DNA from 4 places in the Pseudomonas sp. AC211 genome. Region 4 is predicted to be linked to each of the others. Evidence: predicted binding sites of a transcription regulator. Region 4 holds the regulator's gene; each other region holds the start of a gene.

Region 1 (7,602 bases), 3.2 Mb from region 4:
GTTACTCCTGCAAAGCGCCCCGCTTAAAAGCGGTGAACGCCTAACCTGGCAAGCCCTGCGCGACAGCCGCGATGGCGACTTGCGCGCTTACCGATGCAGCATCGGTGACTGGCAGTTGCCGGGCGAATGGGCGCTGGACCATCGGGTGTCCGACTGCGGCCACTTTATCGCCCTGATCGCCTTCGCCGAAGCGCCCGCCGTGCTCCACCGCGTCGCCATCGCCGAACCGCGCAGCGAGACGCTGCACTGGCTGGAAGACAATGTGCTCGACGTGCACTTCCAAGGCTTTATCGACGGCCAACTGCACCTGCTGCGCTTGCTCGGGCGTAATCGGTACGTGCCGATTACCGGGCCTGGGCAGGGAAACCCCGAGCGCGAAAGCCGGTTTACCGAGGCGGCGCCAGCGGCGGACAAAGCGCATGACTTTTCCCAGCGGGACGGTAAGTGGCGATTGTTTTACCGGCAGCAGGTTGCGGTGGTTGAGGCAGGGGTTTGGCGATTGCAGGCGTTGCCGGAAGTGAAGGTTCAAGAATGAGCAAACCGTACTCCTGCCGCGGCATTTTCGTTTGCAGGAATCGCGGCTAAAGCCGCTCCCACAGAGGACGCACAACCTGTAGGAGCGGCTTCAGCCGCGATGCTTTTGATCTTGCGCTTCCGCTCTTGATCTCCCGCCCTTGATCTACCCCGCCCCGTTTATCGCAGGCCGAGTGGAGTCGTTGCGTAGGGGGATGAGCGGCCGGGAGCCGCGAAAGGCGTGTCGGGCCAAGGATGGCCCGTCTCGCCGGCCCCCGGAGCGGCGACGGAGCGAGGGAAGTCGGAGCGCAGCGTAGACCCAAGGTAGGGGCTAGCGTTTTTGGTTACTTTTGTCGCAATGACAAAAGTGACTCGCGCGTAAGGCGCGAAACAAAAACGTTCAGCACACGCGGTAATGAATACCTACGCCGATCTATCGTGTAAGGCTTGAAATTCTGGATCCCCGCGTTCGCGAGGATGACGGAGGTTTTGATAACGGGCGCGGTAGAGAAGCTCGCGCGTAAGGCGCGAAATAGATCTCTCAGCGGACGCGGTAACGAATAACTGCGCCGTTCTTCAAGCAAGCTCGGATTTGCTCGGTGGTATTCATTACCGCATGCGTTGAACGTTTTGTTTCGCGCCTTACGCGCGAGTTTCTTTTGTCAGTCGACACAAAAGAAACCAAAAAGTCTTGCCCCGACCTTGGGTTTTCACTGCGTGAAAACTACCCTCGCTCCGTCGCCGCTCCGGGGGCCGGCAAGACGGGCCATCCATGGCCCGACATGCCTTTCGCGGCTCCCGGCCGCTCAACCCCCTACACGTCGACTCCACTCGGCCAGCGCTAACGGGGCGGGTAAATCACAAGCAAGATCAAAATCACAAACCAGAGCAACTGTCCGGGACTGCACCTTGCTGCTGTTGACCTAACAGCGAAGCCCCACCGGGCTTCGCTTAATAATCAATCACCACATCCCCCTTCGGCACACTGCAGCACGACAGAATGTACCCCTCCGCCACATCCTCATCCGTAATCCCCCCGTTGTGCTCCATCTCCACCTCACCGGAAGTCTTCATCACCTTGCACGTCCCACAAATCCCCATCCCGCAAGCCTTGGGAATGTGCAGCCCCAGCTTCGCCGCCGCAGCATGCACGGTCTCACCAGGCGCCACGCGGATGCTCTTGCCCGTGGTAGTGAATTCCACCTGATTGAGATCAGCCGCATCCGGCGCCGGCGCTTCGGCGGCTTGTTCGGCGTTTACGATGGCTTCGGCTTTGTCTTCGGCCGGCGTCGCGCCGAACGATTCTTCGTGATAGCGCGTCATGTCGAAACCGTTAGCTTCGAGCAGGCGTTTCACGGCGTTCATGTACGGCGTCGGCCCGCAGCAGAAAATTTCACGCTCACGAAAATCCGGGGCAATCAGTTCCAGCATCGGCTGGTTGAGGTAGCCGCGATAGCCAGCCCACGGCTCACCTTCGCCATGCTTTTCACAAATGATGTGCAAACCGAAATTACGCACACGCGAGGCCATGTGGTCGAGCTCGCGGCGGTAGATCACGTCGCGCGGCGAACGGGCGCTGTGGACGAAGACCATGTCGACATTGGCGTTGGTGTCGAAGAACCAGCGCGCCATCGACATCACTGGCGTAATGCCCACGCCGCCGCTGAGGTAGAGCACTTTGTCGTTGGGGTAATCCATGGCGTTGAACAGGCCGACCGGGCCATGCACGGGGAGTTCGTCGCCTTCTTTCAGGTTGTCGTGCAGCCAGTTCGACACCTTGCCGCCCGGCACGCGCTTGATGGTCAGCGAGAAGCTGTACGGCACCGATGGCGAGCTGGAGATGGTGTACGAACGCATGATCGGCTGGCCGTCGATTTCAAGTTCCAGGGTGACGAACTGCCCCGGCTTGAAGAAGAACATGATCGGCTGGTCGGCCATAAAGCAGAAGGTGCGCACGTCCCAGGTTTCCTGGATCACTTTGACGCAACGCACCAGGTGACGGCCGTTGGCCCAGGTCTGGGTGTTGACCGGATTGAGGAAAGTGTTGGACATGTTCGCTCCCGCTGACGCTTAGGGTTGCCTGGGTCTTGTGCCCGGGACTATGGCGCCGATTGTGGGCATGCGCCTAGTGGCTCACTTACCTATCTGCGACATCGGCATGCTCACCGCGACCAGCCCCCAACCATCGGGGCTGGCGCGTCGGAAACGGATTCGGCCGTGTCGTCCATGGATAAGGCCATCAACGCGCCCGACTCCACACTCCACCTCAATCTAGAGCGCGTCACACAAGCGCCTTGCGTGAACACCAACCGCCAATTTTCGCTGCGCGCACACCGCGATCAGCCATGAGGACAGAGCCATGGATACCACCACCCTGAGTTTGGGCGACCCGCTGGAGCCGGCACGCAAGGCCACCGCCGAAATGCTGCAAAACCGCGAGCGCACCTATTCGCTGCCGCAGCCGTTTTACAGCGACGAGCGCCTGTTCGATATCGATATGCAGGAGATTTTCCACAAGGAATGGTTGATCGCCGGCATGACCTGCGAGATCCCGGCCAAGGGCAATTACCTGACTTTCCAATTGGGCAAAAACCCGATCGTGGTGATTCGCGGCGCCGACGGCGTGGTCAATGCGTTCCACAACGTATGCCGCCACCGTGGCTCGCGCCTGTGTACCGGCGAGAAAGGCAAAGTCGCCAAGCTGGTGTGCCCGTACCACCAGTGGACCTACGAACTCGACGGCCGCCTGCTGTATGCGGGCACCGAAATGGGCGACGACTTCGACATGAAGAAATTCGGCCTCAAGCCGGTGCATGTGAAAGTCGCGGGCGGCTACATCTTCGTGTCGCTGGCCGAGAACCCGCCGGCCATTGATGAATTCCTTTCCACCCTGGCTCATTACATGGAGCCCTACGACATGGAGAACACCAAGGTGGCGGTGCAAACCACCTTGATGGAAAAAGCCAACTGGAAGCTGGTGATCGAAAACAACCGCGAGTGCTACCACTGCAACGGCTCGCACCCTGAGCTGCTGAAAACCTTGCTGGAATGGGACGACGTCACCGACCCGCGCGCCGACCAGGCCTTCAAAGACCACGTCGCCGCTTCCGCTGCCGCCTGGGACGCCGAAAAAATTCCATACGCCCACGCCAGCTTCGGCCTGCGTAACCGCATCGTGCGGATGCCGCTGCTCAAGGGCACCGTGTCGATGACCCTGGACGGCAAACAAGGCTGCAACAAATTGATGGGCCGCATCAAAAACCCCGACCTGGGCTCCATGCGCATCCTGCATTTGCCGCACTCGTGGAACCACTGCATGGGCGACCACATCATCGTGTTTACCGTGTGGCCGATCAGCGCCCAGGAAACCATGGTCACCACCAAGTGGATCGTGCACAAAGACGCCGTTGAAGGCGTGGACTACGACCCGGTGCGCATGCGCCAAGTGTGGGACGCCACCAACGACCAGGACCGTCGCCTGGCCGAAGAAAACCAGCGCGGCATCAACTCCACCGCTTATCAGCCGGGGCCGTATTCGAAGACGTATGAATTTGGCGTGGTGAATTTTATCGACTGGTATAGCGAGCGGTTGCTGAGCAATTTGGGGCTGCGCCGGCGCCGTATTTGTATGGGATCAAGACCCAGTGATGGCCCCAGCCCTCACCCCTAGCTCCTAGCCCCTCTCCCCGTAAACGGGCGAGGGGAACCGATCACCTAACTCGCGGCCTGCTCGGTCAGTCCCCCTCTCCCGTCTGCGGGGAGAGGGCGGGGGTGAGGGCCGGCGCAACGGCTCGAGGATCGCGGCTAAAGCCGCTCCCACAGGTTTTGCAATTTCTGTGGAGCGGCTTTAGCCGCGATGCTTGTCGCCTTAACGCCGATTCACACCCTGAACTTCGCCACCATCCCATTCAACCCCACCGCCAGCCGCGACAACTCCTGGCTGGCCGCCGCCGTTTGATTCGCCCCCGCTGAGGACTGCAACGACAAATCGCGAATGTTGGTCAGGTTGCGGTCAACTTCCCGCGCCACCTGCGCTTGTTCTTCCGAGGCGCTGGCGATTACCAGGTTGCGTTCGTTGATGGCCGAAATGGCCACGGCGATTTCGTCCAACGCGCTACCGGCTCCGCGCGCTACATCGAGCGTGCTGCGCGCGCGCTGGTTGCTGTTCTGCATGGCATTAACGGCCTGATCGGCGCCGTTGCGAATGCCGCCAACCATTTGTTCGATTTCCTGGGTGGACTGTTGCGTGCGGTGCGCCAAGGCGCGCACTTCATCGGCCACCACGGCAAAGCCACGCCCGGCTTCACCGGCGCGCGCGGCTTCAATGGCGGCGTTCAGGGCCAGCAGGTTGGTCTGCTCGGCAATAGAGCGGATCACGTCGAGCACCTGGCTGATGTCGCGCACCTTGCCTGCCAATTGCAGTACCTGGTCGGCGGAGGTGGTGACATCGTCGGCCAGGCTGGAAATCGAGTTCACCGTTTCCAGCACCTGCTCGCGACCACGCTGGGTGGTGCGGTCGGATTCGCGCGAGGCTTCGGAGGTAATAACGGCGTTGCGCGCGACTTCTTCCACGGCCGTGGTCATCTCGTTGACGGCAGTGGCGGCTTGTTCAATTTCGTCGTTTTGCTGATGCAGGCCGCGCGTGGAATTCTCAGTCACAGCGCTCAGCTCTTCGGAAGCAGAAGCCAGCTGGCTGGATGAGTCGGCGATGCCCTGAATGGTGTTGCGCAGGTTTTGCTGCATGGTGCGCAAGGCGCCGAGCAGGCGGGCGGGTTCGTCCGAACCTTCTACCTCGATGCGCTCGGTGAGGTCGCCACCCGCCACCGTTTCCGCCACGCCCAAGGCGCGGGTCAACGGTTGAACGATGCTGCGCGTCAGAAGTATGGCCAGCACGACGGTGGCCAGAGCGGCAAAGACCAAAGTGATAACGACCCACGTGCGCGCGCTGGAAAATGTGGCGCTGGCTTCGTCCGCGGCTTTGTTGGCGCCTTGGGTGTTGTATTCGCCAAGGGCGCGCAGGGCTTTGGCCATGGCGTCGCCTTGCACGCTCATTTCGCCGCTGACGATGCGCACCGCGTCGTCAATATTGTTCTGCCGCGACAATTCCACCACCCGGCCTTGCTCACGCAAATAACCGCTCTGCGCCGTTTTGAACGTTTCATACAAACCCTGCTCATCGCCGCCATCGAGCAAGGCTTCATAGCGCGCCTGCGCGGCGAGCATGTCGGTTTTCATCTGCTCGGCACGGGCTTCGTTGTCTTTGATTGCCTGAGGATCGCGCACCAGCAGCATCCGCAAGGTCAGGGTTCGCAAGCGCAAGGCGCTTTCGCTCATGGTGTTCAGCGCCAGCACGCTCGGCAGCCAGGACTGGTCCACTTCCGCAGACTGCTCACGCATGCTGCTCATTTGCAGCAAGGCAAACCCGCCAAGAAAGAACATCACCAGAGCGATGAGGCCAAAGGAGAGTGAAGCGCGGGGGGTTATGTTCATCGAGCGAAGCGTCATAAAAAGCATCCTTCAGGTACCAGAAACAAAAGCGATAAGCCCTGCTTACCAACTAGCCGAGTATCGGCAGCGCATCTAATAGCCTTAAGCGGAGCGGCCCAAAAAAAAAGCCCAAGTCATTGAAGAACTTGGGCTTTTTCTGATCCTTCCAACCGTAACCATTTGTAAAATCGAACTCAGCGGATAACGCCTTCCTCCAGCAGCAGCTTGAATATGGCTTCGGCGCCTTCCTCTGGACTGACATCCTTGATGACCTGGCCTCCCCCGCCTGCTGCCTTGGCCGTTGCCGCTTTCATGCGCTCGGCACCGGTTTTGGCTTTGATCACTTTCAGCCGTTTGGGCCGCGGCCGTGCCGGTTGAAAGGTGGCGCTGGCGAGCAAGTCATCATCGAGCACTTCCACTTCATCGGCGCTCAAGGTGCCGCGACGGGCTGGGCCGAAGGCGCTTTGCCGGGCGACCGGGGCGGCGTTGTCGACGCTGGCAAGAAACGGCAGGCGCACTTGCAGGCGCCGGCGTTGACCGCGAGGCAGCGCTTGCAGCACCTGCGCTACACCGTTTTCAACCTTCTCCACTTCGGCCAGGCCCACCACCAAGGGCCAGCCCAATTGCTCGGCCAGCAGGTACGGCAACATGCCCGAACCTTCGCCGGTTTCGGCCTGGCTGCCTGTGAGTACCAGTTGCGCCTTGCTGCCTTTGAGGAAGTCGAGCAGCACGGGCAGCGCGTCGGCGCCGTCCGGCTGTTGCAGCACGCTGAGTTCGTTCAGGCCCATGCCCAAGTAGGCGCGCAAGGCGTCTTGCTGGGCGTCGCCGGCGTGCAGCACGCGCAGCTGTTCGCCGGCCAAGCGCAAGCCAAGCTCGACGGCACGGGAATCCTGCTCGGCGCGCGGCGGGCGCGGCCGGAGGTGGGGTGGGCGCCGATGGACACCAGGCACAACACTGAGAGTGGCTTAGGCTGCATCGCGATTGCCTCCGGCGCGGTGCGCGGCCATGCGTTCGATTAGGGCGGCAAGAATGGCCGCCGAGTCGCCGATGACGGACAGGTCGGCGCGTTTGATCATGTCGCAGCCAGCGTCCAGGTTGACCGCCACCACTTTGTCGCAGGCGCCGATGCCTTGCAGGTGTTGGATGGCGCCGGAAATACCGACAGCCAGGTACACCCGCGCCGTCACCCAGGTGCCGGTCGCGCCGACTTGGCGGTTGCGTGCCATATGGCCGTCGTCGACCGCCACGCGTGAAGCGCCTTCGGTGGCGCCGAGGGCGACGGCGGTGCGGTGGAACAGGTCCCAGTCTTTAACGCCGTTGCCGCCGGACAGAATGAATTCCGCCTCGGCCATCGGCGTGGCGGCGGGGTCGACTGCCACGGCGCCGAGGTCTTCGATACGCGGCAGGCAACGGGCGACGTCGTGCTCAAGCGTAATGACCTGCGCTTCGTGACGGGTTTCGCTGACCGGCTCGGCGCATTCGCTGGCGGCCAGAATCAGTCGGGCGAGCGGGCGTTGCAGGTCTTGCTGGCCGGCACCGGCGCGGCCGATGCACTGCGCGTCAGTCACTTGCCACACGCGCGTAGCCGGACGTTCGCCCAAC
Region 2 (7,602 bases), 3.2 Mb from region 4:
TGTCGATTCGATTTCAAGCGGCGCAGGCGATGATGATGTCTACGGTGAGGCAGGTAATGACCGCCTTTGGGGAGAGGCTGGGGACGACCGACTCTTTGGCGGCCTTGGAGCAGATTACCTGTATGGCGACGATGGTAACGACCTGCTGTTAGGCGAAGCCGGCAACGACAAGCTTTTCGGGGGCGAAGGCCTCGATACGTTGTTCGGTGGAGATGAGGCAGATCAGCTTTCAGGCGGTAACGGCAACGACTGGTTAATCGGCGGCACCGGTAATGACCGGCTGTGGGGCGAGGCGGGGGACGACACGCTTTGGGGTGGTGATGGCGATGACATTTTGGCCGGCTTTACTGCAGCCAATGACAGCAAGCAAACCCTGGAAGCCGGTGAGACGGATAACGACACCATTTATGCCGGCGACGGCCAAGACACCATTGCTGGCGGCCTGGGCAATGATCGATTGTTTGGCGATGCCGGTGATGATCGGCTGTTCGGGCAAGTGGGTGACGACGTGCTCTATGGCGGCGATGGCGATGACATTTTGTTCGGCTTCATGGGGTCGGACGAAGCCAAGCAAACGTTGGAGCCCGGCGAAACCGATAACGACTGGCTCTACGGCGGGGCGGGAAATGACACGCTTATCGGCGGTTTAGGCAACGACTATCTCGACGGCGGCGCTGGCGCAGACGTGATGGAAGGCGGCCAAGGTAATGACACTTACGTCGTCAACAGCGTTAACGATTCGATCCTTGAACTCAAGGGCGAGGGCTACGACACGGTTATCAGCAGCACCACTTATCTGCTTAACGCCAATATCGAAGAGCTGCGGCTCCTCGATGGTTTGGATATCCATGGCACGGGGAACTCGCTGGATAACCTGCTCATCGGGAATGAGCGGGACAATATTCTGGATGGCGTAACCGGCGCGGATCGCATGCTTGGCGGGGCCGGCAACGACGTCTATTACGTGGATAACGTCGGCGACCAGACGGTGGAGTACGAGGGTGAAGGTAACGATACCGTCCAGGCAAGTATCAGCCACACGCTGTCAGACAATGTTGAAAACGTAGTGCTGCTGGACTTCGCCAAGGGAGAAAAAGGCGTGATTGATGGGCAGGCCAGCGTGATCTACGGCTTCCCCAAAGCTAACGAACTCGACTACATGCAAGGCGATGCAGTCGAAGGTTATCGGGGTACGTGCGCAATTGTATCGATTGCCAATTTATTGAATCAGGTTGACCGCGCCAGTAGCGAAAGCGAGTTGCTAGAGCTGGCTCTGGATAAACGGTGGGTCGACCGGGAGCTTTTCCCGAAGTACGCACTCAGCTCAGGAGGCAGCACAAACGTCTCGCAGCAGCGGGCGATGCTTAATAGTTACGGGGTGCGCAACGAAGTAATCAATAGCTACAACGAAACGGGGACCGCGTATTTATTGCGCAGTGGTCGCGGCGTAGTTCAAGCGGTAAATGCGGGTCTACTCTGGAACGATGCCAAGTATGTTCAAAGTGGCTCGGCCAACCACATGGTGACGGTTACCGGCGTCGCCTACGGCGAAACGGACGGTGAGTTGCTGGGTTTTTATATCGCGGACTCGGGACGGCAAAAAGTCAGTGACATGACGCGCTTCGTTAGCCTCGATCTGTTCCGCCAAGCGGCCAATGTGCCAGGCGCTTACGCCATCTTCACACTCGAACCGCTCAAACTCTGGGATGAAAACATCAACGCGACCGGTAACAGCCAGGACAACGTCCTGGTAGGTAACCGCGGCGACAACGTGCTCACAGGTGGCGCCGGTAACGATGTGCTGGAAGGTCAAGGCGGGAATGATGTGTTGGACGGTGGTGCCGGTGACGACACCCTTGATGGCGGTGCCGGCAGTAATACCTACCTGTTCGGGCGTGGTTATGGCCATGACACCATCACCAGCGAAGCGACGTTTGCGGCGACTGACGCGCAGTACGTTCAGTTTCTTGATGCAGTAGGCGCTAACGATCTTTGGTTCAGCAGAGCGGCAAATAACCTGGACGTGAGCATTATCGGCACGCATGACACGCTGACTATTTCCGATTGGTTCGTTGATCCGAGTAAACAGAACACTTCGTTTCAGACCTCGACAGGCGATGCGTTGACGGCCGCCAAGGTCAATCGCCTGATCGAAGCCATGGCCGCATTCGCGCCGCCGAGTTCGGCAAGCAGCAGCCTGCCGCCCAATTACCAGGCGGCGTTGGAGCCTGTGTTGGCAGCGAGCTGGGGCTAGGGGGTTGCTTGGAGGCGAAGCCTGCACCCGGCTTTTTGCAAGCGCCGAGTGCAGGGTTCGTTAGCAAGCTGGGTCCTTCGAAATGGGTAGCGTGACTACACCGCAGCGGGCTTGGCATCTGAGCAAGCCCGCTTTTTTAACGAACCTTGGATTTCCCATGATTAACGCATTCAGCATCGAAGCGCGCTCTTTCAACATTCTGAACGCGGGTGTGGCGAGCCATAATTTTTGGGTGTTGAAAAACGCCGCCGGGGAAAAAATTGCCGAGTTGCATGGCTTGGCCACTGATAGAGCCTCGGGAAGACCGCTACCGGTCGGCACCACCAAACAGCATTCGCTGCGGGCCTGGAGTTTCGTTGAGCCCGATTGGGTGGCGGCCATCGGCGTCGACAACAGCTCGCCGGCATTCAAGAGGAGCAATCTGTATTTGCCCGGACAACGTCAGAAGGTGTTGTTTCAAGGCGCTGCGCAGGAGGCGTATGCACGCTGGCAGGCAGCAGGGCGAGCGTTGGCGGTGATCAATGAACTGGATCTGGATTACCCGCCGTTCGGTGTCGCCGTGTTCGGTAAAACGGTGAATAGCAATTCGATGTTTCGCACGTTCAGGAAACTGATGGGACTGCCGCATTACTATTTTTCCGGCCTGTTGCAGCCGGGTATCAGTAACGATGTGCTGCCGCGCGAGGTGATCGAGCGGCTTAAATATTCAGCGTCGGCACCCAGCGAAATGGCGTCACTTGTGCAGTGAGGCTATGAAGCCCAGCGGCGTTCCGCAGATTTGCCCCATAAAAAAACCGCCCAATCAGGCGGTTTTTTTATGCGGTGACGCGGTGCTTACGGCAGGGTGAACAGCACTTTCACCTTGTCGGTCACGGCAGCCTTGTCGACATAGCCGATGGCGTCCGCTTCGGCGCCCACTTTGGCGACAACGGCAGCGTCATCGGCAACGCTTGGCAGCGGTTGGCCTTTGCCAGTGAACACCAAGCCCGACCAGTACGACTTCAGCTGCGACTCGTTTTTGCTGGCGACGCTGCTGTAGAACTTGTCTTTGGTGGGGTTCCATTCTTTCTGGTCGACGCCTTTGAGCGACTTGTCTTTACCCAGAAAAATGTTGGCCACGTCTGATTGGCTCGGGTTGGCACTGGCGCCAGCATTGACGATCACCGCCACTTCGGCGTGAGCCAGGGTGGCAGCGGCCATCAGGGTGCTGGCATAGAGAGCGCGAATTGCAAACTTCATGGGGGCTCTCCTTAGAATACGAAGTCAACGCCGACGCTGATGATGTCGCCGTCGAAGTTGCGCGAAGGCGTGCCCGCCAGGCCGTTGGTCGCTGAATAGACCGCGTGGTTGTAGCTCTCTTGGGCGTTTTCGACGAACACGCCGCCGTAGCCGCCGGTGGTGTCCACGCGCTTGTATTCGCTTTTGACGATCACGGTCGGGGTCACGTTGTAGTTCAGGCCGTAGGTCCAGGAAGTCTGGCGACCCTCGTCTTCGTCCAACTGGGCGTAAGTGACGTGGGCCAGGAAGTCGCCGAAACGGCGGCCGCCCATCAGGTAGAACGCGTCGGTGCTGCCGGCGTCATCGGCTTCGATGATGCGGCTGGTCCACTCGTTGGCGGTGATCCAGGTGCCGTCGTCGTACTGGTAGCCCACGGAAGTGAATTTGCCCTTCTGCTGGTCCAGCTGATTAAGCGGGATGGTGATACGTGTGCGGAACGGCGTGGTAACCCGGCCGGTGATGTCGGCGTCGATATCGGCTTCGGTGTAGCCGATGCGCACGGTGCCGAAGTCATTAGTGGCGAGGCTGACGTTGGCGGCGAAAATTTTCTTGTAGTCGATGTCGTAGAGGTCATCGGCGGCGAAAATGTTGCGGTTGACCGCCTGGCCACCCGCAACCTGGAAGCTTACCGAGCCAAAGGAAAGCGGCAGGGTGTAAACGGCATCCGCACCTTCGTAGTTGCTGACCTGAACTTGGCTGTACACCTCGTCTGGCAGACGCAGCCAGGGGTAGGTGAAGCCGACGTCGAGGGTTTCCGAGTACATGTACACCGGGCTGCGCAGACGACCGGCACGCAGCATCAGGCCGTCGGTGGCTTGCCACGACAAATAGGCCCATTCCAGGTTGGCTTTCCAGTTGTCTTGCTCGGGCTTGAGCGTTGCCTGCACGGTGACGCCGACGGTGTCGGTGAGGCCGTACTGGAACTGGCCGCCGAGCTTGGACAGTTGGTCGCCGCGCCAGGAGTCGTTGGTCTGGCCGTTCACGCCGTAGCTGCGGCCATCGTCTTCACCACCCAGGTGGGTAATGCCGGCGGTGCCGAAACCGTTAAAGCGATATTCGCCTTGGTCCAAGGCAAACGCCGGTGTGCTCGCAAGGCAGGCTGCGAGGGTGAATACTCGAAGTTGGGTCATTCTGGTGCTCTCGTGTTAAACGCGGAATTGGGCCGTAGCGGCGCGCAAATGGTCCCCGGTGCTGACCAACTGCTCGCCAAGGCGTGCGGTCGCATCGGCCCCGTGTGTGGTTGCTTGCGTATCCCTCTGCAACACTTCTGTGTCTTTTTGAATGGAGTTGGAAAGGCCGATCTGCTCCTGGGTGAACTGGGCGATGCCGGCATTCAACTCGTCAATCTGGCGAACAGCCTGGGCGATAGCGTCCAGGGTTTCGGTGGCAGCCACCGAGCGTTCGATACTGGCCTGGGCTTTCTGGCCGTTCTGCGTCATTACGTTCAGCACGCCATTGGCGCTGTTTTGCAGGCGCTGAATAATGTTCTGGATTTCAGCCGTGCTGGCTGCGGTCTTCTGCGCCAGGTTGCGCACTTCGTCTGCCACTACGGCAAAGCCGCGACCTTGCTCGCCCGCCCGCGCGGCTTCAATAGCGGCGTTCAGGGCCAATAGGTTGGTTTGCTCGGCAATGCTGCGAATGACCGTGAGCACCGAGCCCACCTGCTGGGTTTCTTCTTCCAATTGCTCCATGGCCTGAACCGAGCCCATGACGCTACTGCCCAGGTCGCTGATGCTGGAGGACAGGCTGCCGATGTTCTGGCGCGCGCTTTCGGCTTGTTTCGACGCCGCGCCCGCCTCGTGGGAGGCCTGTTGCGAACGCTGCGCCACTTCCTGAATGCTGCCGGTCATGGTGGCAATGTCGCGGCTGATGGAGTCGGTGTGACCCTGCTGCGAGCGGGCGTTTTCTTCGGCGCCCTGGGTTAGCCGGTACAGCTCCTTGGACATATCGCCCAGTGGGCTGGCAGCATTGACGATCTGGCGGATGGTGCCTTGCAGCTTGTCGAGGAAACCGTTGAACAGTTTGATCATCACGCCGATTTCGTCGTTCGTTTCCACCGTCACGCGGCGGGTGAGATCGCCGTCGCCGCTGGCAATGGCTTTCAACGAGTCGATCACGCCATGGATGTTGCTCATGACACTGCGAATGACCATCACCGAACCGATGCTGACCAGCAAAATGAGCGCGATGCTCAGGCCGTAACCGACGCGAGTGGTGGTGGCATTGTCAGTGCGGGTTTGCGCCAGGCTGGTCTGGAAATCGTCATAGGCGTGGGCGCGAAACTGCTCGCCGGCTTTCTGCGCCAGTTGCAGGTCGTTGGCCATGCGGTCGAGGTTGGCGCGCAGGTCTTCAAAGGCTGTGCCCTTGAGCAGTTGTTCGGTGGCCGAGAAGGCGTTGTCGGCATAGCTCTTTACGGCGGCGGTCCAGGCACGTAACTCATCGCGTCGTTGCGGCTGATCGTTCACCAACGTCTGCAGGGCTTGCTGCTTGACGTTGATTTCGTCGATCACTTTGCGAGCGTCGTTGAGCGTTTCCATTTCGCCGGCCGCAACGGCGCTGTTGAGCAGGCCGGGGATACGGGAAAACTGGAAGATCACCGCGTCGGCGTTTTCCAGTGTCGGGTAGCTCTGTTTTTCCAGCGCGACGAGGCGGGTGTCGTTATTGCTCAGTTGAATGCCGGTGTAGACCACGAAGAGCAGCAGGCCGATAAGCGCCACGGCGGGCGGCAGGGAAAGCTTCAACGTCAGCGGCATATTTTTGAACATGGACTTGTTTCCAGACTGCGGCAGAGGAAAAGTTTCCAAATGAAACTAATTATCTTTTATTGGTCACCAGCTGACCATTGTATAGGTCGCGGTACATTTTTATCGGCATTTAGCTGGGCGGCTTAAGTTTTCCGTATGCCCGCTGGTCTGGTTGTCTGTAGGGCTTTTCCGGGACGGGTGGAGGGCCAGGTGCCATCAGGCAGCTATCGCCGAGGAATACCCATAAAAAAACGCCCCGAAGGGCGTTTTTTTTGTGCCGCTGTCGAGTGAGTTACAGGCCGTTTTTGGCTTTGAATTCACGACGACGACGGTGCAGAACCGGCTCGGTGTAGCCGTTCGGTTGCTTGGCGCCTTCGATCACCAATTCCAGGGCAGCCTGGAAAGCGATGTTGTCGTCGAAGTTCGGAGCGAGCGGACGGTACAGCGGGTCGTTGGCGTTCTGACGGTCAACCACCGGCGCCATGCGCTTGAGGCTGGCCACAATCTGCTCTTCGCTGGCGATGCCATGACGCAGCCAGTTGGCGAGCAATTGGCTGGAAATACGCAGGGTGGCGCGGTCTTCCATCAGGCCAACGTCGTTGATGTCCGGCACTTTCGAGCAGCCGACGCCTTGGTCGATCCAGCGTACGACGTAACCCAGAATGCCCTGCGAGTTGTTGTCCAGTTCGTTCTGGATTTCGTCTGCAGACCAGTTGGTGTTAGCCGCCAGCGGGATGGTCAGGATGTCGTCAATCGAGGCACGCTCGCGCTTGGCCAGTTCGGCCTGACGGGCGAACACGTCAACCTTGTGGTAGTGCAGCGCGTGCAATGCAGCGGCGGTCGGCGACGGCACCCAAGCGGTGTTGGCGCCGGCCAGTGGGTGAGCGATTTTCTGCTCAAGCATGCCGGCCATCAGGTCGGGCATGGCCCACATACCTTTACCGATCTGGGCGCGACCTTGCAGGCCGGTGGCCAGGCCGATATCGACGTTCCAGTTCTCGTAGGCGGCAATCCACTTCTCGGCTTTCATGGCGGCCTTGCGCACAACCGGGCCGGCTTCCATGGAGGTGTGGATTTCGTCACCGGTGCGGTCGAGGAAGCCGGTGTTGATGAACACCACGCGCTCGCTGGCGGCTTTGATACACGCCTTGAGGTTGACGGTGGTGCGGCGCTCTTCGTCCATGATGCCGACTTTCAGGGTGTTGCGTGGCAAGCCCAGAACGTCTTCGACGCGGGTGAAGATTTCGCTGGTGAAGGCGACTTCTTCCGGGCCGTGCATTTTTGGCTTAACGATGTACACCGAGCCGGTACGGGTGTTCTTGCGGC
Region 3 (7,602 bases), 780 kb from region 4:
GTCGACCTGTTTGAAATCAACGAAGCGTTTGCCATGGTGACCATGCTCGCCATGCGCGAACACGGTCTGGACCACGCCAAGGTCAACGTCTACGGCGGCGCCTGCGCCCAGGGCCACCCGGTGGGTTCGACGGGCTCGCGCATCATCCTCACGCTGATCAACGCGCTGAAAAACACCGGCGGCAAACGCGGTGTGGCGTCGCTGTGCATTGGTGGTGGCGAGGCGACTGCGGTGGCGGTTGAGCTGTTGTAACGCTTCGCCAGAAATGAAAAAGCCCGGCTCTGATGCCTGGCTTTTTTTACGCATTACTATTGTGGGAGCGGCTTTAGCCGCGATGCTTTTCAGGTCAAGGGCATCGCGGCTAATCGGAATGGCGCCCAGCCGCTCCTACAGGGCTTTTGATCATTACGGCATCCGCGCCAACGCCACCTTCACCCCCAACCCCACCAACACCACGCCCATCGCCCGATCAAACCAGTGCCCCATGCGCGAAAACCCGGCGCGCACACGCTCCTGGCTAAACAACCACGCCACCATGCAAAACCACGTAGCCGTCGCGGCGGCCAGGTAAACGCCGTAGCCCGCCTGCACCAGCAACGGCGTGTGCGGGTTAATGACCACGGTAAACAGCGAGAGGAAAAACAGCGTGGCTTTGGGGTTCAAACCATTGGTGACAAAGCCGCTGACAAACGCACTGCGGGCGCTGCGCTGGACCGGTTCAACGGCTTGCTGTTGCTCGTCGCCGGGCTTCGCCGGCTGCGCGCGAAGGGCCTTGATGCCGATGTAAATCAGGTACGCCGCAGCCAGCCATTTCAGCGCACTGAACAGCACAATCGATTGCGACACGATCAGCCCGATGCCCAGCAGCGAATAGGTAACGTGCAGAAAGATTGCACAGCCCACACCGAGTGCGGTCCAGGTGCCGGCGCGTCGCCCATTGGCCACGCTTTCGCGCACCACCACGGCGAAATCCGGGCCGGGGCTGGCCACTGCCAACAGGTGAATCAGGGCAACGGTTAGAAACTCCGTCCAGTACATAAGTGGCGCTCCGCAGTCTGTTAGGCTGGCCACGATACGCCCTCCCCCGACCGCAAAAAAGGTACAGCTGATGACCAGCCGCAGCCGCGCCGTGTTTCTCGATCACGACTCCCTCGACCTCGGCGACCTCGACTTCGCCCCACTGCGCGCCGCCTTCGGCGAGCTGACGCTGCATGCCAGCAGCACGCCCGAGCAAGTGGCCGAACGCGTGCAAAACGCCGAGGTGGTGATCACGAATAAAGTTCCTCTCAGCGCTGAAACGTTCGCCGCTTGCCCGGCGCTGAAATTGGTGTTGGTGGCCGCCACCGGCACCAACAATGTCGACCTCGCTGCCGCCCGTGAACACGGCGTGGTGGTGTGCAACTGCCAGGGTTACGGCACGCCTTCAGTGGCGCAACACACCTTGATGTTGCTGCTGGCCTTAGCGACCCGTTTGCCCGATTACCAACAGGCGATTCGAGAAGGCAAATGGCAGCAGGCCAAGCAGTTTTGTTTGCTGGATTTCCCCATCGTCGAACTGGAAGGTAAAACCCTCGGCCTGCTTGGTCATGGCGAATTGGGCAGCGCGGTGGCGAAGCTGGCCGAGGCGTTTGGCATGCGCGTGTTGCTGGGGCAATTGCCGGGACGGCCGCCCCGTGAAAATCGCCTGCCGCTGGAGCAATTGCTGCCGCAAGTCGACGCATTGACCCTGCACTGCCCGCTCAACGAACACACCCGCAACCTGATAGACGCACCGCAGCTGGCGCTGATGAAACCCAGCGCATTTTTGCTGAACACCGCCCGTGGTGGCCTGGTCAATGAACAAGCATTGGCTGATGCATTGCGCCGGGGTCATCTCGGCGGCGCGGCCACGGATGTGCTGAGCCAGGAACCGCCGAGCGCTGGCAATCCGTTGCTGGCGAACGACATTCCACGGCTGATCGTCACGCCCCACAGCGCGTGGGGAAGCCGCGAAGCGCGCCAGCGCATCGTTGGCCAACTGAGCGAAAACGCCGAGGCATTTTTCCTCGGTGCGCCGAAACGACAGGTCGGCTAAGCTGCCCCGCTTTTTGCCGCCCCCATCCAAGGAGACGCCCATGGACCCGCGAAGCGAAGTGCTGCTGCGTCAGCCCGAACTGTTCACCGGTAACGTGCTGTTGGCGGGTTTGCCGGCTGACGGTTTACTCGGCGAACTGCCTGCTGCACATGGCTGGAGCTGGCATGCCGGCGACCACAACAACCTGAGCGAGCGCTTCGCCCAGCGCTGCCATTTCGGCGTGGCGCCGAGCGATCAGCCCTTTGATGCCGCCGTGGTGTTTCTGCCCAAGTCTCGCGAACTGACCGATTACCTGCTGACGGTGTTGGCGTCGCGCCTGGCCGGTCGCCAGTTGTTTTTGGTGGGTGAAAAACGCGCCGGGATCGAGCGTGCGGCCAAGCAACTGCAACCCTTCGGCAGCCCACGCAAACTCGACAGCGCGCGGCACTGTCAGCTGTGGCAAGTGACGGTGGAAAACGCACCGGCCGCACCGGATTTGAATGCCCTGGCGCAGCGCTACGAGCTGGAGCTGGATGACGGCCCGCTGACCATCCTCAGCTTGCCGGGCGTATTCAGTCACGGCCGTTTGGATCGCGGCACCGCACTGTTTCTGCAGCACCTAGACAAGCTGCCGAGCGGGCACATGCTCGACTTCGGTTGCGGCGCTGGCGTGGTGGGCGCGGTGCTGAAACGGCGTTATCCAGAGAGTTCGGTCACGCTGCTGGATGTCGATGCGTTCGCGGCGGCCAGCAGTCGCTTAACGCTGGCGGCCAATGGCCTTGAGGCGGATGTGATCACCGGCGATGGCATCGATGCCGCGCCGAAAAACCTGATGGCCATTCTGACCAATCCCCCTTTCCACGAAGGCGTGCACACCCATTACCGCGCCACGGAAGAGCTGTTGCGCAAGGCGGTAAAACACCTGGAGCACAAAGGTGAACTGCGCCTGGTGGCCAACAGTTTTCTGAAATATCCGCCGCTCATCGAACAGCATCTGGGCCCGTGCGCCACGCTGGGGGAAGGTCAGGGTTTTCGCGTTTACCGAGCCAAACGGCATTAACTTTGGCTTGCCGCTTACAGCTTCCTCGGGCAGAATCCGCTCCGTCCTAGGGGAGTAGTCTCCCGCAAGCACTGCAATTGCCAGCGCTTCGCCCGGCACGCGTCAACATACTTGCTCCTCAGAGCATGGCGCGTGCGACCCAAGGTCCGCCTAGACGGACCCAGGGGTTTGACAAGACCTATGACACGTAACTCCTTACCCGGGGCGGGAAGAAGTACGTGTCATAGCCGTGTCTACCCGCCCCTGAGGAAGCCTGATGCTTGATTCCCTTCTCGTTCCAACCGGTTATTGTCGCCTTGGCTGAAATTGGCGACAAAACCCAGCTGCTCGCCCTGATTTTGGCGGCGCGGTTCCGTAAACCCTGGCCGATCATTGCCGGCATTGTTGTGGCTACCCTCGCCAACCATGCGGCCGCCGGCGCGGTGGGCGCTTGGGTCAGCGGATTTTTCTCCGATGTGGTTCTGCACTGGATTCTCGCCGTGAGCTTTGCCGCGACCGCGTTGTGGACCCTGGTGCCGGACAAAATCGATGACGACGAAACGACTACGGCCCGTAGCTTTGGCCCATTCCTCACGACTCTGATTGCGTTCTTTCTCGCTGAAATCGGCGATAAAACGCAGATCGCCACCGTCATGCTCGCCGCGCAATATCCCGAGCTGTGGTTGGTGATCATTGGCACAACCGTGGGCATGTTGCTGGCGAACGTGCCGGTGGTATTGGCCGGCAATTTCGCTGCCGACAAACTTCCACTCACCTTGATTCGACGCCTGGCCGCTGGCGCGTTTTTCATCCTCGCAGGCATCGCGATTTACCGAGCACTGCAAGCGAGCGGCATGGCTTAACCCGCACCACTATCTGACGCCAGGTTACTGGCGTTTCGGCCAATGCCGATTCACAGCGGCGCCAGGCAGAGTCCGCTAGGCTTGCTTCTGGTTAAAGGAAGCCCTTCTAGCCCAACTCTGCCGAGCGCCGCTATGTCATTGGATGATATGAAAAGGCTGGTCCGCCACCACATCGACCTGTCATGGAATAAAGGTCGAATCGCCCTCGCTGAACAACTGCACAGCAAAAGCTTTATCTACAAAAGTTCGTTCGTTGGCCGCCCGCTCGACAGCGAAGCCTTTGGGCAGATGGTCGTCGACATCCGCAGCGCCATGCCCGATTTGGTTGTAGTGGTCGAGGAAATGCTGGCCGAAGGCAACAAGGTGTTCACCTGGAGCACCCTGATCGGCACGCTGGAAAAACCCACCCTCGGTTATCCCGCCAGTGACAAAGTGCTGAGCATTTCGGCCATGGCCTGCTGGACGCTGACCTGCGGCGGTGAAATCGAAGAGCTGTGCACCATCTTCGACATGGAAAGCTTCCGCTCACAGCTGGGTTTGGTGACCTGGCCGTTCGCCGAAGTAGCGTTGCCCTGAACCAATACAAAAAACCTGTGGGAGCGGCTTTAGCCGCGATAGGTCAGTCGCCGTTTCTAAGCCTGACCAAGCGCGGCTAACCAATACCGCCAGCCGCTCCCAAGGATTTCATTACTTCGGTTTGGCCTGCTGATACAACGGCTCAACTTTCGGAATCGCCGCCTGCAACGAGGCGATGCGGCTGCTGCTGGCCGGGTGCGTGCTCATGAATTCAGGTGGTGAACCTTCGCTGGCCTGGCTCATTTTCTGCCACAGGGTTACCGCTGCATTGGGGTTGTAACCGGCGCGGGCGGACAGTTCGAGGCCGATAAGGTCAGCTTCGTTTTCGTTCTCGCGGCTGTTGGGCAGCGTCAGGCTGTACTCCACAACCGTGTCGGCCAAGGCCATCGAATCTTCGCCCAGCCCCAGCAATGCGCCGGCCCCTTGCTTGGCGATTTCCATGCCGTAGGCCTTGGACATGGCCTCGCGGCCGTGCTCGCGCAGGGCGTGGGCAATTTCGTGGCCCATGACCGCGGCCAGCTCGTCATCGGTGAGTTTCAGTTGGTCGATCAGGCCGCTGTACACAATGATCTTGCCGCCAGGGCCGCAGTTGGCATTGAGCTCTTCGCTGTCGACCAGGTTCACTTCCCACGCCCACTGCGCCGAATCCGGACGCAGCTTTGGCGCTTGGGCAATCAGCCGTTTGGCCACTGCGTCAACGCGTTTGGCGTTGGCGCTGGTCTTGTCCAGCTGGCCTTTGCCTTTGGCCTCGCTAAGAGTTTGTTGGTACGACTGCGCATACATCTGGTTGACCTCTTGGGTCGACAGCATGCTGAACATGTATTGCTTGCGTCCCACTCCAACAGAGTCGCCGCTGGTGGTGTTGACCGCCTGACAGGCGCTCAGTAGCAGGCCTGCGGCCACTACCGTCAAACGAAAAGAGTGCTTCATACCGGTCCTCCATAAACGGGTTCGTATGCTAGTGCGCCCACCTTTGCAGAACAACCACACTTGCGCTCTGGCAATCGGCCATCTTTGCTACACATGTCCGCCGCTCATGCTTTCGCCGCAGGCGGCCGATACGCCAGGGACAGGTTGCCAACAAAGTCCGATGTGGGGGTGTTCATGCGTTTGAAATCCATCCAGTTCTCCGTGGCCCTGTTGGCCGGTGCCAGCGTGCTGGCTGTCGTGGCCGCGCTGGTGCTGTATTCGCTATTCGCCGGTGCGCGCACCCAGGACATGGTGAAAACCAGCACCCAGTCGTTGCTGGAAGAAATGATTCACCAGCGTCTGACCACACTGGCCCAGGCGCAGGTCAGTCAAATTTTGCGTGAGCTGGAATATCCCTTGGTCATCGCCGCCGGCGTCGCGCAAACCAATGCTCTGGTGGGCGAAACCGACAGCAGCGGCGCGCCGGCGGTGAGCCTGTCGCGGGAAGAGTTACTCAACCTGCTGCACGACGCCCTGCAAAAGAATCCGAAACTGGTAGACGCCTATATCGGCTGGGAGCCTGGCGCGTTTGACGGCAATGACGCCGCCTACGCCGGGCAGACCGCCAAGGGCGCCAGCGACATCGGGCGTTTTATTCCCTGGTGGTACCGCAAAGAGGACGGCAGCCTGACCCTCGACACCCTCGGCCCGGATATCGAAAGCAGCAAGCTGCTGCCCACCGGCGTGCGTGCCGGCGAGTATTACCTCTGCCCGCGCGAAACCAAACGCACCTGCCTGATCGATCCGGCTCCTTACGAAATGGGCGGCAAGATGGTCATGCTCGCCTCGTTCAACGTGCCGATTCTGGCCAAGGGCCAATTCAAAGGCATCGTCGGTGCCGACCTCACCGTCGACTTCATTCAGGAACTGCTTAAAACCGAAGACGCCAAGCTTTACGACGGCGCCGGTGAGCTGGGCCTGATTTCCAACAACGGCCGCATCGTTGCTTACACCAAAGACCCCAGCAAACTCGGCGCGCCAAGCACCGAAGTGCTGCCGGGCATTGGCGACGTAAAATCGCTGCCGCTGGGCCAGGCGACCTTCAGCACCAACAAAGACACCGGCGAGCTGCAATTGCTGATGCCATTCAACATCGCCGAAACCGGCAGCCGCTGGACCCTCGTGCTGCAAGTACCGGAAAAAGCCGTGTATGCCGAACTCAACGCCCTGCACCAGAAACTCAACGACCAACGCCAAACCGACACCCTCGGCATGACCCTGGTGGGCCTGGTGATTGCCGGCATCGGCCTGTTGGTGATCTGGTTCGTCGGCTACGGCATTGCCCGTCCGCTGAAACAGATGGTGGTGATGCTGGACGACATCGCCAAAGGCGACGGCGACCTGACCAAGCGCCTGCAAGTGGACCGCGCCGACGAGTTGGGGCAAATCGCCAACGGCTTCAACACGTTCCTCCAACAAGCTGCAAAACATGATTCGTGATGTGGTGGGCTCGGTGCAGAAAGTCAGCGACTCTTCGGAGAACACCGCCGACATCGCCATCCGCACCAACCAGGGCGTGCAGCGACAAATGACCGAGATCGACCAAGTGGCGACCGCCGTGCACGAGATGACCGCCACCGCCCAGGACGTAGCGCGTAACGCCACTCTGGCAGCCGAGTCTCGCCAATGCCGCCGACCGCTCGGCCAACGAAGGCAAACGCATCGTCAACAACACCTCGCAAGCCATCGCCTCGCTCGCCACTGAAATCGGTCGCGCCGTGGCGGTGGTGCAGAACCTGGCCAAAGACAGCGAAAACATCAACGCCATCCTCACCGCCATTCGCGGCATTGCCGAGCAGACCAACCTGCTCGCCTTGAACGCGGCCATCGAAGCAGCGCGGGCCGGCGAACAGGGCCGCGGCTTTGCCGTGGTAGCGGACGAAGTGCGCAACCTGGCGCAAAAAACCCAGCAGGCCACCGAAGAAATTCAGGCCATGATCCAGCAACTGCAGCACGGCACCCGTGAGGTGGTGAAGGTCATGGAAGACAGCCAGGGCAAAACCGACGAGAGCGTTAAGCACGCCGCCCAAGCCGCCGGCGCGCTGGATGCGATCACCGAAGCGGTGTCGGTGATCAACGACATGAACACCCAGATCGCCAGC
Region 4 (7,602 bases):
GAGGTTGGCTTTCACGATGGCCATGGGCATGCCGTAAATCACGCAACTGGCTTCGTCTTGTGCCCACACCTGGCTGCCGCCCTGCTTGAGCAGGCGCGCGCCTTCGCGACCGTCGGCGCCCATGCCGGTAAGCACCACGGCGAGCACTTTGTCGCCATAGGCTTTAGAGGCGGAGCCGAAGGTGATGTCGACGCAGGGGCGATAGTTAAGGCGCTCGTCGCCCGGCAGAATTTTTACCGTGCCACGGCCGTCGACCATCATTTGTTTGCCACCGGGCGCCAGCAAGGCCAGGCCGGGGCGCAGTTGGTCGCCGTCTTCCGCCTCTTTCACGCTGATTTTGCACAGCTTGTCCAAGCGCTCGGCAAACGCCTTGGTGAAGGCAGCCGGCATGTGCTGAATCAGGACGATGGGCGCGGGGAAATTCGCTGGAAGTTGGGTCAGTACCCGTTGCAGCGCAACCGGGCCGCCGGTCGAGGTGCCGATGGCCAACAGTTTGTAAGCCTTGCGCTTGGGCGCTGCGCTGGAGCTGGCAGCAGGCGCTGCAGCAGCCGGCCGTGGCGCAACTGGCGCGGGGCGCGCAGGCGTGCTGCTGGTGGCGGTGCTGGAAGAGCTGGCGGCAGGCGCATGACTGGGCGCAGGTGCCGGCGCGGCAGCAGGCATACCGCTGTAGCGGCGGTTACTGCGGGCGATGGTATGCACCTTCTCGCACAGCAGTTGTTTGACCTTCTCGGGATTGCGCGAGATGTCTTCGAAGTTCTTCGGCAGGAAATCAACCGCACCGGCATCCAGCGCATCGAGCGTGACACGCGCGCCTTCGTGGGTGAGCGAGGAGAACATCAGTACCGGAGTGGGACAGCGCTGCATGATGTGACGCACGGCCGTAATGCCATCCATCATCGGCATTTCGTAGTCCATGGTGATCACGTCAGGCTTGAGGGCAAGGGCCTGATCGATCGCTTCGCGACCATTGGTGGCAGTGCCAACGACCTGGATATTCGAGTCGGCGGAGAGAATCTCCGAGACACGCCGGCGGAAAAAGCCGGAATCGTCTACCACCAGAACCTTAACTGCCATAACCGCTCCTTTGAACCCGCCCGAGGCCCGGTTGGGCCGTCGCGCTTGGTGCTGCGCAAGCAGGCGGAGCGCTTATTTACGTCCCGTAAATGCCACGCTCCATGCCTTATCTACGCTGAGTGACACACCGCATCAGATGCGGCGTGCGTAACGCTTGAGCATGCTCGGCACATCCAGAATCAGGGCAATGCGCCCATCACCTGTGATGGTGGCCCCGGACATTCCCGGAGTGCCTTGGAGCATCTTGCCCAGCGGCTTGATCACGACTTCTTCCTGGCCCACCAACTGATCGACCACAAAGCCGATACGCTGCGTGCCCACCGACAGAATCACTACATGGCCTTCATGCTGCTCTTCGTGCTGGGCGCTGCTGATGAGCCAGCGCTTGAGGTAGAACAGCGGCAAAGCTTTGTCCCGCACAATCACCACTTCCTGACCGTCGACCACGTTGGTGCGCGACAGGTCGAGGTGGAAGATTTCGTTGACGTTAACCAGCGGGAACGCAAACGCCTGGTTGCCGAGCATGACCATCAAGGTCGGCATGATCGCCAAGGTCAGCGGCACCTTGATGACGATCTTGGTGCCTTGGCCTTTGGCCGAGTAAATGTTGATGATGCCGTTGAGCTGGGAAATCTTGGTTTTCACCACGTCCATGCCCACGCCACGGCCGGACACGTCGGAAATCTCGGTTTTGGTCGAAAAGCCCGGGGCGAAAATCAGGTTGTAGCATTCGGCTTCGCTGAGGCGGTCGGCGGCGTCTTTGTCGAGCACGCCCTTCTCCACCGCTTTGGCGCGCAAGACGTCGGGGTCCATGCCGTTGCCGTCGTCCGAAATCGACAGCAGGATGTGGTCACCCTCTTGCTGCGCCGACAGCACGATTTTGCCGCCGCGGCTTTTGCCGGCGGCTTCGCGTTTTTCCGGCGACTCGATACCGTGGTCCACCGAGTTGCGCACCAAGTGAACCAACGGGTCGGCCAGTGCCTCAACCAGGTTTTTGTCGAGGTCGGTTTCTTCACCGACCAACTCCAGGTTGATTTCTTTCTTAAGGCTACGGGCCAGATCGCGAACCAGACGTGGGAAGCGCCCGAACACTTTCTTGATTGGCTGCATGCGGGTTTTCATCACCGCGGTTTGCAGATCCGCCGTGACCACGTCGAGGTTGGATACGGCCTTGGACATGTTCTCGTCGCCGCTGTTAAGCCCCAGGCGCACCAGACGGTTACGCACCAGCACCAACTCGCCGACCATGTTCATGATTTCGTCCAACCGCGCGGTGTCGACGCGCACGGTGGTTTCCGCTTCGGCAGCCGGGCCGGCTTTATCAGCGGCGGCAGCAGCGGGCGCAGGGGCCGGCGCAGCGGCAGGTTTAGCCGGGGCGGCAGGTTTGGCCGGCTCGGCTTTCGCGGCAGGCTTGGGCGCAGGTGCAGCGGCTTTCGCCGGCGCGGCGGCGGCCGGCACTGGCGCCTGGGCAGCGGGTTCTACGAATTTGCCTTGGCCGTGCAGTTGATCCAGCAAGGCCTCGAATTCATCGTCGGTGATGTTGTCACCCGCGCCACTCGCGGCAGGCGTTGCCGCTGCTACTGGCGCGGCGGGTGTTTGCGGTTCAGCGACGGGTTCAACGAATTTGCCTTTGCCATGCAACTGGTCCAGCAGCGCTTCAAATTCGTCATCGGTAATTTCATCGCCACCACCGGCAGCAGCCGGGGCCGCACTGGCAGGCGGCACGCTGACCGGCGCAGCGGGCGCGGCCGGGGCAGCAGCGAACTGGCCCTTGCCGTGCAACTGGTCGAGCAGCGATTCGAATTCGTCGTCGGTAATTTCATCGCCGCTGGCGGCTGCTACGGGCGCTTTGGGCTCGTCGTGCAGGGCATCGAGCAGTTGCTCGAATTCGCTGTCGGTGATATCGCCAGAGGCTTCTGCCGCAGCAGGCGCCTCGGCAACGTCGGGTTCGGGTTCAGCCTCTGGTTCGGCAGTCGCAGCGGCCAATTCTGCGGCGCTCTGCGGCTCGGCCAAACGCGCCAGCGCCGCCAACAGCTCTGGCGTAGCCGGTGTCGGCGTGGTGCGTTCGCGCACTTCAGAAAACATGCCGTTGACGGCATCAAGAGCTTCGAGAACGACGTCCATCAACTCCGAGTCAACGCGCCGTTCACCCTTGCGCAGGATGTCGAACACGTTCTCGGCAATGTGGCAGCACTCCACCAGCTCATTGAGCTGGAGGAAGCCGGCGCCACCTTTGACGGTGTGGAATCCGCGGAAAATCGCATTGAGCAGATTGGAATCATCCGGGCGGCTTTCCAGCTCGACCAATTGTTCCGATAACTGCTCAAGAATTTCGCCGGCCTCTACCAGGAAGTCCTGGAGGATTTCTTCATCGGCGCCGAAGCTCATCTGTGTGCTCCCTAGAATCCCAAGCTTGATAGCAGATCGTCCACGTCGTCCTGATTGGAAGCGACGTCTTCACGCTTATCGGCATGAATCTGCGGACCTTCACCATGAGAAGGCTCTTTTTGTTGTTCTTGCTCGGCGCGCAGCACGGCATGGTCGTGCTCGATACCTGCGAAACGGTCCACTTGGCTGGCCATAAGCACCAGTTTCAGCAGGTTGCTTTCCACTTCGGTAACCAGTTGCGTAACGCGCTTGATCACCTGACCGGTGAGGTCCTGGTAATCCTGGGCGAGCAGAATGTCGTTGAGGTGCCCCGACAATTTGCTGCTGTCACGTTCGCTTCGGGCGAGAAACAGTTCGATGCGTTTGGCCAATTCGCGGAAAGCTTCGGCACCCAACTCGCGGCGCATAAAGCGACCCCAGTCGGCGCCCAGCGCAGTGGCTTCATCGTTGAGGTCGTTAACCAGCGGCGCACTCTGCTCCACCAGATCCATGGTGCGATTGGCCGCTTTCTCGGTCATCGTCACGACATAGTTCAGGCGTTCGGTGGCGTCGGTGATTTGCGACACTTCCTTGGCATGTGGAACGCGTGGGTCAAGCTGGAAGTTGACGATGGCGTTGTGCAGCTCACGCGTCAGTTTTCCCACTTCGTGGTAAAGACCACGATCACGCACTTTGTTGAGCTCATGAATGAGCTGCACCGCTTCGCCAAAATTACCTTTCTCAAGGCTATCAACGAGCTCGCGGGCATTGGATTTTAGGGACGACTCAAGGTCGCCCATGGGTAGATCGTCGTGCGCCATATTGCCCCCACGGCCGGGATCAGCCGTTAACACGCTCGAAGATTTTTTCGATCTTCTCTTTCAGCACTTGAGCTGTGAACGGCTTCACTACGTAGCCATTCACCCCGGCCTGCGCCGCTTCGATAATCTGATCGCGCTTGGCCTCGGCGGTCACCATCAGCACCGGCAGGTGCTTGAGACGGTCATCGGCGCGAACCGCACGCAACAGGTCGATACCGGTCATACCCGGCATGTTCCAGTCAGTGACGAGAAAGTCGAAGCTGCCGCTTTGCAGCATGGGTAAAGCGGTGGTTCCGTCATCAGCCTCAGCGGTGTTGGTGAATCCCAAGTCACGCAAGAGGTTCTTGATGATCCGTCGCATCGTTGAGAAGTCGTCAACGATGAGGATTTTCATGTTTTTGTCCAAGTCGACCTCCGTACAGTCCTAAACGCACCCAGCACCTGGATGCGCGTTGAATCGAGAAACTGGCAGTGCCGCTCAGCTAGCGCGCCACTCGCTCAAGCGTGCACGCAAACGAGCGGCACACTGGCTATGCAACTGGCTGACCCGCGATTCGCTGACCCCCAGCACTTCGCCAATTTCCTTGAGATTCAGTTCTTCGTCGTAATACAGCGACAACACCAACTGTTCACGTTCAGGCAGTCCAGAGATGGCCGCCGCCAATGCCGATTGGAAGCGTTCATCTTCCAGATCGCGCGAAGGCTCGAAGTGGGTAATGCCAGCGTCTTCACGCAGACCTGTGTGCTCGCCGTCCTGAAGAAGGTCGTCGAAACTGAACAAGCGGCTGCCCAAAGTGTCGCCAAGAATGCCGTAGTAATCCTCGAGACTCAATTGGAGTTCGGCCGCAACTTCTTGATCTTTAGCGTCTCTACCCGTTCGGGCTTCAATTTTTCGGATTGCGTCACTGACCATGCGACTGTTGCGGTGCACCGAACGCGGTGCCCAATCGCCCTTGCGTACCTCATCCAGCATAGATCCACGTATGCGAATGCCGGCGAAAGTTTCAAAACTGGCGCCTTTGCTGGAGTCGTATTTCTTTGACGCTTCAAGCAGACCGATCATGCCGGCCTGGATCAGATCTTCCACCTGCACGCTTGCCGGCAAACGTGCCAGCAAGTGGTAGGCGATGCGTTTGACCAGAGGCGCGTAACGCTCGATCAACTGGTGCTGGGAGTCCTGCGCCTGTGCCTTGCTATACATACGGAGCCCATTGCCTGATGTCATACGGCCGTATCAGCAAGCGGTTGCTGGACCAGACGCTCCACGAAGAACTCCAAGTGCCCACGCGGATTGGCTGGTAACGGCCAGGTGTCGACCTTCTGCGCGATGGCCTTGAATGCCAGCGCGCACTTGGAGCGAGGGAAGGCCTCATAAACTGCGCGTTGCTTCTGTACCGCCTTGCGTACCGACTCGTCGTAAGGCACAGCGCCGACGTATTGCAAGGCGACGTCGAGGAAACGATCAGTCACTTTGGTCAGCTTAGCAAAGAGGTTGCGACCTTCCTGTGGGCTGTGCGCCATATTGGCGAGTACGCGGAAACGGCTCATGCCGTGGTCGCGGTTCAGCAGTTTGATCAGGGCGTAGGCGTCGGTGATGGAAGTGGGCTCATCGCACACCACCACAATCACTTCCTGGGCCGCGCGCACAAAACTCACCACCGCATCGCCGATACCGGCGGCGGTGTCGATCACCAATACGTCGAGGTTGTCACTGATGTCGCTGAACGCCTGAATCAGGCCAGCGTGTTGCATGGGCGTGAGCTGCACCATGCTTTGCGTGCCGGAGGCTGCCGGCACGATGCGGATGCCGCCCGGCCCTTGCAGCAGCACGTCGCGCAGCTCGCATTCGCCACTGATGACGTCGGCCAGGGTGCGCTTGGCCGACAGGCCCAACAGCACGTCGACGTTGGCCAAGCCGAGGTCGGCGTCCATCAGCATCACACGCCGACCGAGGTCAGCCAGGGCCAGGGAAAGATTGACCGATACATTGGTCTTGCCGACGCCACCCTTGCCGCCAGTCACCGCGATCACCTGTACGGGATGCATACCCATGTTATCTACACACCTTGTCTAGCTCGACTGAGGCCACTTGGCTGATTACGTTCAGGCCCGGCACCGGGCCCACCTGAACGACTAAATTTCGTTACTGCCTTGCTCTACAGCGAATCAGCCTGCGCGACGCGCCGGGTTCTGGTACAGCCCGGCGAACATGTCGGCCATGGCGTCTTCACTGGGCTCCTGAGGCGCCTGCAAACTCACGGCGCGACTCACCAACTGATGACTGCGTGGAACATGCAGATCATCTGGAATGCGCGGACCGTCTGCCAGATAGGCTACCGGTAGATGCTGGCTTATAGCCAGACTTAAAACCTCGCCCAAACTGGTCGCTTCATCGGCCTTGGTAAGAATACAGCCAGTCAGACCGCAACGCTTATAGCTATGGTAGGCCGCCTTGAGCACTTGGCTCTGGCTGGTAGCGGCCAGAACCAGATAATTTTTCGATTTGACCCCACGACCCGCCAAGGTTTCCAACTGCATGTGCAGCGCCGGATCATTGCCCGGCAAGCCGGCGGTATCGATCAGCACCACACGTTTGCGCGCCAATGGCTCCAGCGCTTGGGTCAACGAGGTGCCGGGATCCACTTGCGTCACCGACACATTAAGAATGCGGCCCAAGGTTTTCAGCTGTTCCTGAGCACCGATGCGGTAGCTGTCCATGCTCACCAGCGCCACGTGTTGCGCGCCGTATTTCAAAACATAACGCGCCGCCATTTTTGCCAGTGTAGTGGTTTTACCCATACCAGCCGGGCCAACCAGCGCGATCACACCGCCCTCTTCCAGCGGCTCGACTTTTGGCGTTTTGATGGCGTGGGCCAGGTGGGCGAGAATCATGCGCCAGGCCTGACGTTGCTCGGACACTGCAGACACCCGCTCCAGCAGCACGCGCGACAATTCTGCCGGCAAGCCCATGCGTTGCAGACGACGCCACAGCGCAGCCTGTTGCGGACGGCGACTTTGCATCTGACCCCAGGCCATCGAGCCCAGTTGCACTTCAATCAGCTCGCGCAGGCCGTTCAATTCGAAACGCATGGCATCAAGGCTGCGCTGGTCGGTTGCCACCGCCTTCGCAGGTTCTGGCGCAGGCGCGGCAGCCGGTTTTGGCCGCTCTGGGCGAACGAACGAGGCCGGCAATTCTGGCGCCACGATGGATTCGTTGGCGAACAACTGGCCGTCTTTCATTTTTTCGCCGGCCACACGGGTGGCCAGATCGGCTTGCGCCGACACCAGCATCGACTGCGTGCGACGCAGCTCGTTCTCAAGCTCAGGGTTCGGCTGGCGG

Evidence for each region. The regulator FliA, encoded in region 4, starts transcription of late flagellar genes. The targets are predictions, from matches to a motif close to CTAAAGTTTNNNNNNNNNNNGCCGNTAA.
Region 1: a site for FliA is predicted at 6,079-6,106, ahead of ACZZZP_RS22165 (methyl-accepting chemotaxis protein). Genes of this name have one in related genera too.
Region 2: a site for FliA is predicted at 6,397-6,424, ahead of ACZZZP_RS22000 (methyl-accepting chemotaxis protein). Genes of this name have one in related genera too.
Region 3: a site for FliA is predicted at 5,566-5,593, ahead of ACZZZP_RS03515 (methyl-accepting chemotaxis protein). Genes of this name have one in related genera too.

The regions. Positions count from the first base shown of each region.
Region 1 is NZ_OZ409830.1:4,720,199-4,727,800, forward strand. Features, by position in the region: gene ACZZZP_RS22150 (hypothetical protein) at 1-535, shown strand, start outside; gene gbcB (glycine-betaine demethylase subunit GbcB) at 1,465-2,565, opposite strand; gene gbcA (glycine-betaine demethylase subunit GbcA) at 2,873-4,183, shown strand; gene ACZZZP_RS22165 (methyl-accepting chemotaxis protein) at 4,393-6,018, opposite strand; partial or broken gene etfB (electron transfer flavoprotein subunit beta) at 6,195-6,976, opposite strand; gene etfA (electron transfer flavoprotein subunit alpha) at 6,966-7,602, opposite strand, start outside.
Region 2 is NZ_OZ409830.1:4,682,629-4,690,230, reverse strand. Features, by position in the region: gene ACZZZP_RS22020 (calcium-binding protein) at 1-2,254, shown strand, start outside; gene ACZZZP_RS22015 (hypothetical protein) at 2,346-3,002, shown strand; gene ACZZZP_RS22010 (phosphate ABC transporter substrate-binding protein) at 3,089-3,493, opposite strand; gene ACZZZP_RS22005 (hypothetical protein) at 3,505-4,662, opposite strand; gene ACZZZP_RS22000 (methyl-accepting chemotaxis protein) at 4,678-6,297, opposite strand; gene ACZZZP_RS21995 (malate synthase G) at 6,569-7,602, opposite strand, start outside.
Region 3 is NZ_OZ409830.1:721,457-729,058, reverse strand. Features, by position in the region: gene ACZZZP_RS03550 (thiolase family protein) at 1-252, shown strand, start outside; gene ACZZZP_RS03545 (LysE family translocator) at 406-1,038, opposite strand; gene ACZZZP_RS03540 (2-hydroxyacid dehydrogenase) at 1,109-2,074, shown strand; gene ACZZZP_RS03535 (methyltransferase) at 2,115-3,113, shown strand; yybP-ykoY riboswitch at 3,150-3,283, shown strand; partial or broken gene ACZZZP_RS03530 (TMEM165/GDT1 family protein) at 3,370-3,955, shown strand; gene ACZZZP_RS03525 (ketosteroid isomerase-related protein) at 4,088-4,531, shown strand; gene ACZZZP_RS03520 (M48 family metallopeptidase) at 4,643-5,461, opposite strand; gene ACZZZP_RS03515 (methyl-accepting chemotaxis protein) at 5,636-6,940, shown strand; gene ACZZZP_RS03510 (hypothetical protein) at 6,930-7,205, shown strand; gene ACZZZP_RS03505 (methyl-accepting chemotaxis protein) at 7,162-7,602, shown strand, end outside.
Region 4 is NZ_OZ409830.1:1,499,435-1,507,036, reverse strand. Features, by position in the region: gene ACZZZP_RS07345 (protein-glutamate methylesterase/protein-glutamine glutaminase) at 1-1,074, opposite strand, end outside; gene ACZZZP_RS07340 (chemotaxis protein CheA) at 1,207-3,462, opposite strand; gene ACZZZP_RS07335 (protein phosphatase CheZ) at 3,474-4,262, opposite strand; gene ACZZZP_RS07330 (chemotaxis response regulator CheY) at 4,282-4,656, opposite strand; gene fliA (RNA polymerase sigma factor FliA) at 4,741-5,487, opposite strand; gene fleN (flagellar synthesis regulator FleN) at 5,484-6,314, opposite strand; gene flhF (flagellar biosynthesis protein FlhF) at 6,429-7,602, opposite strand, start outside.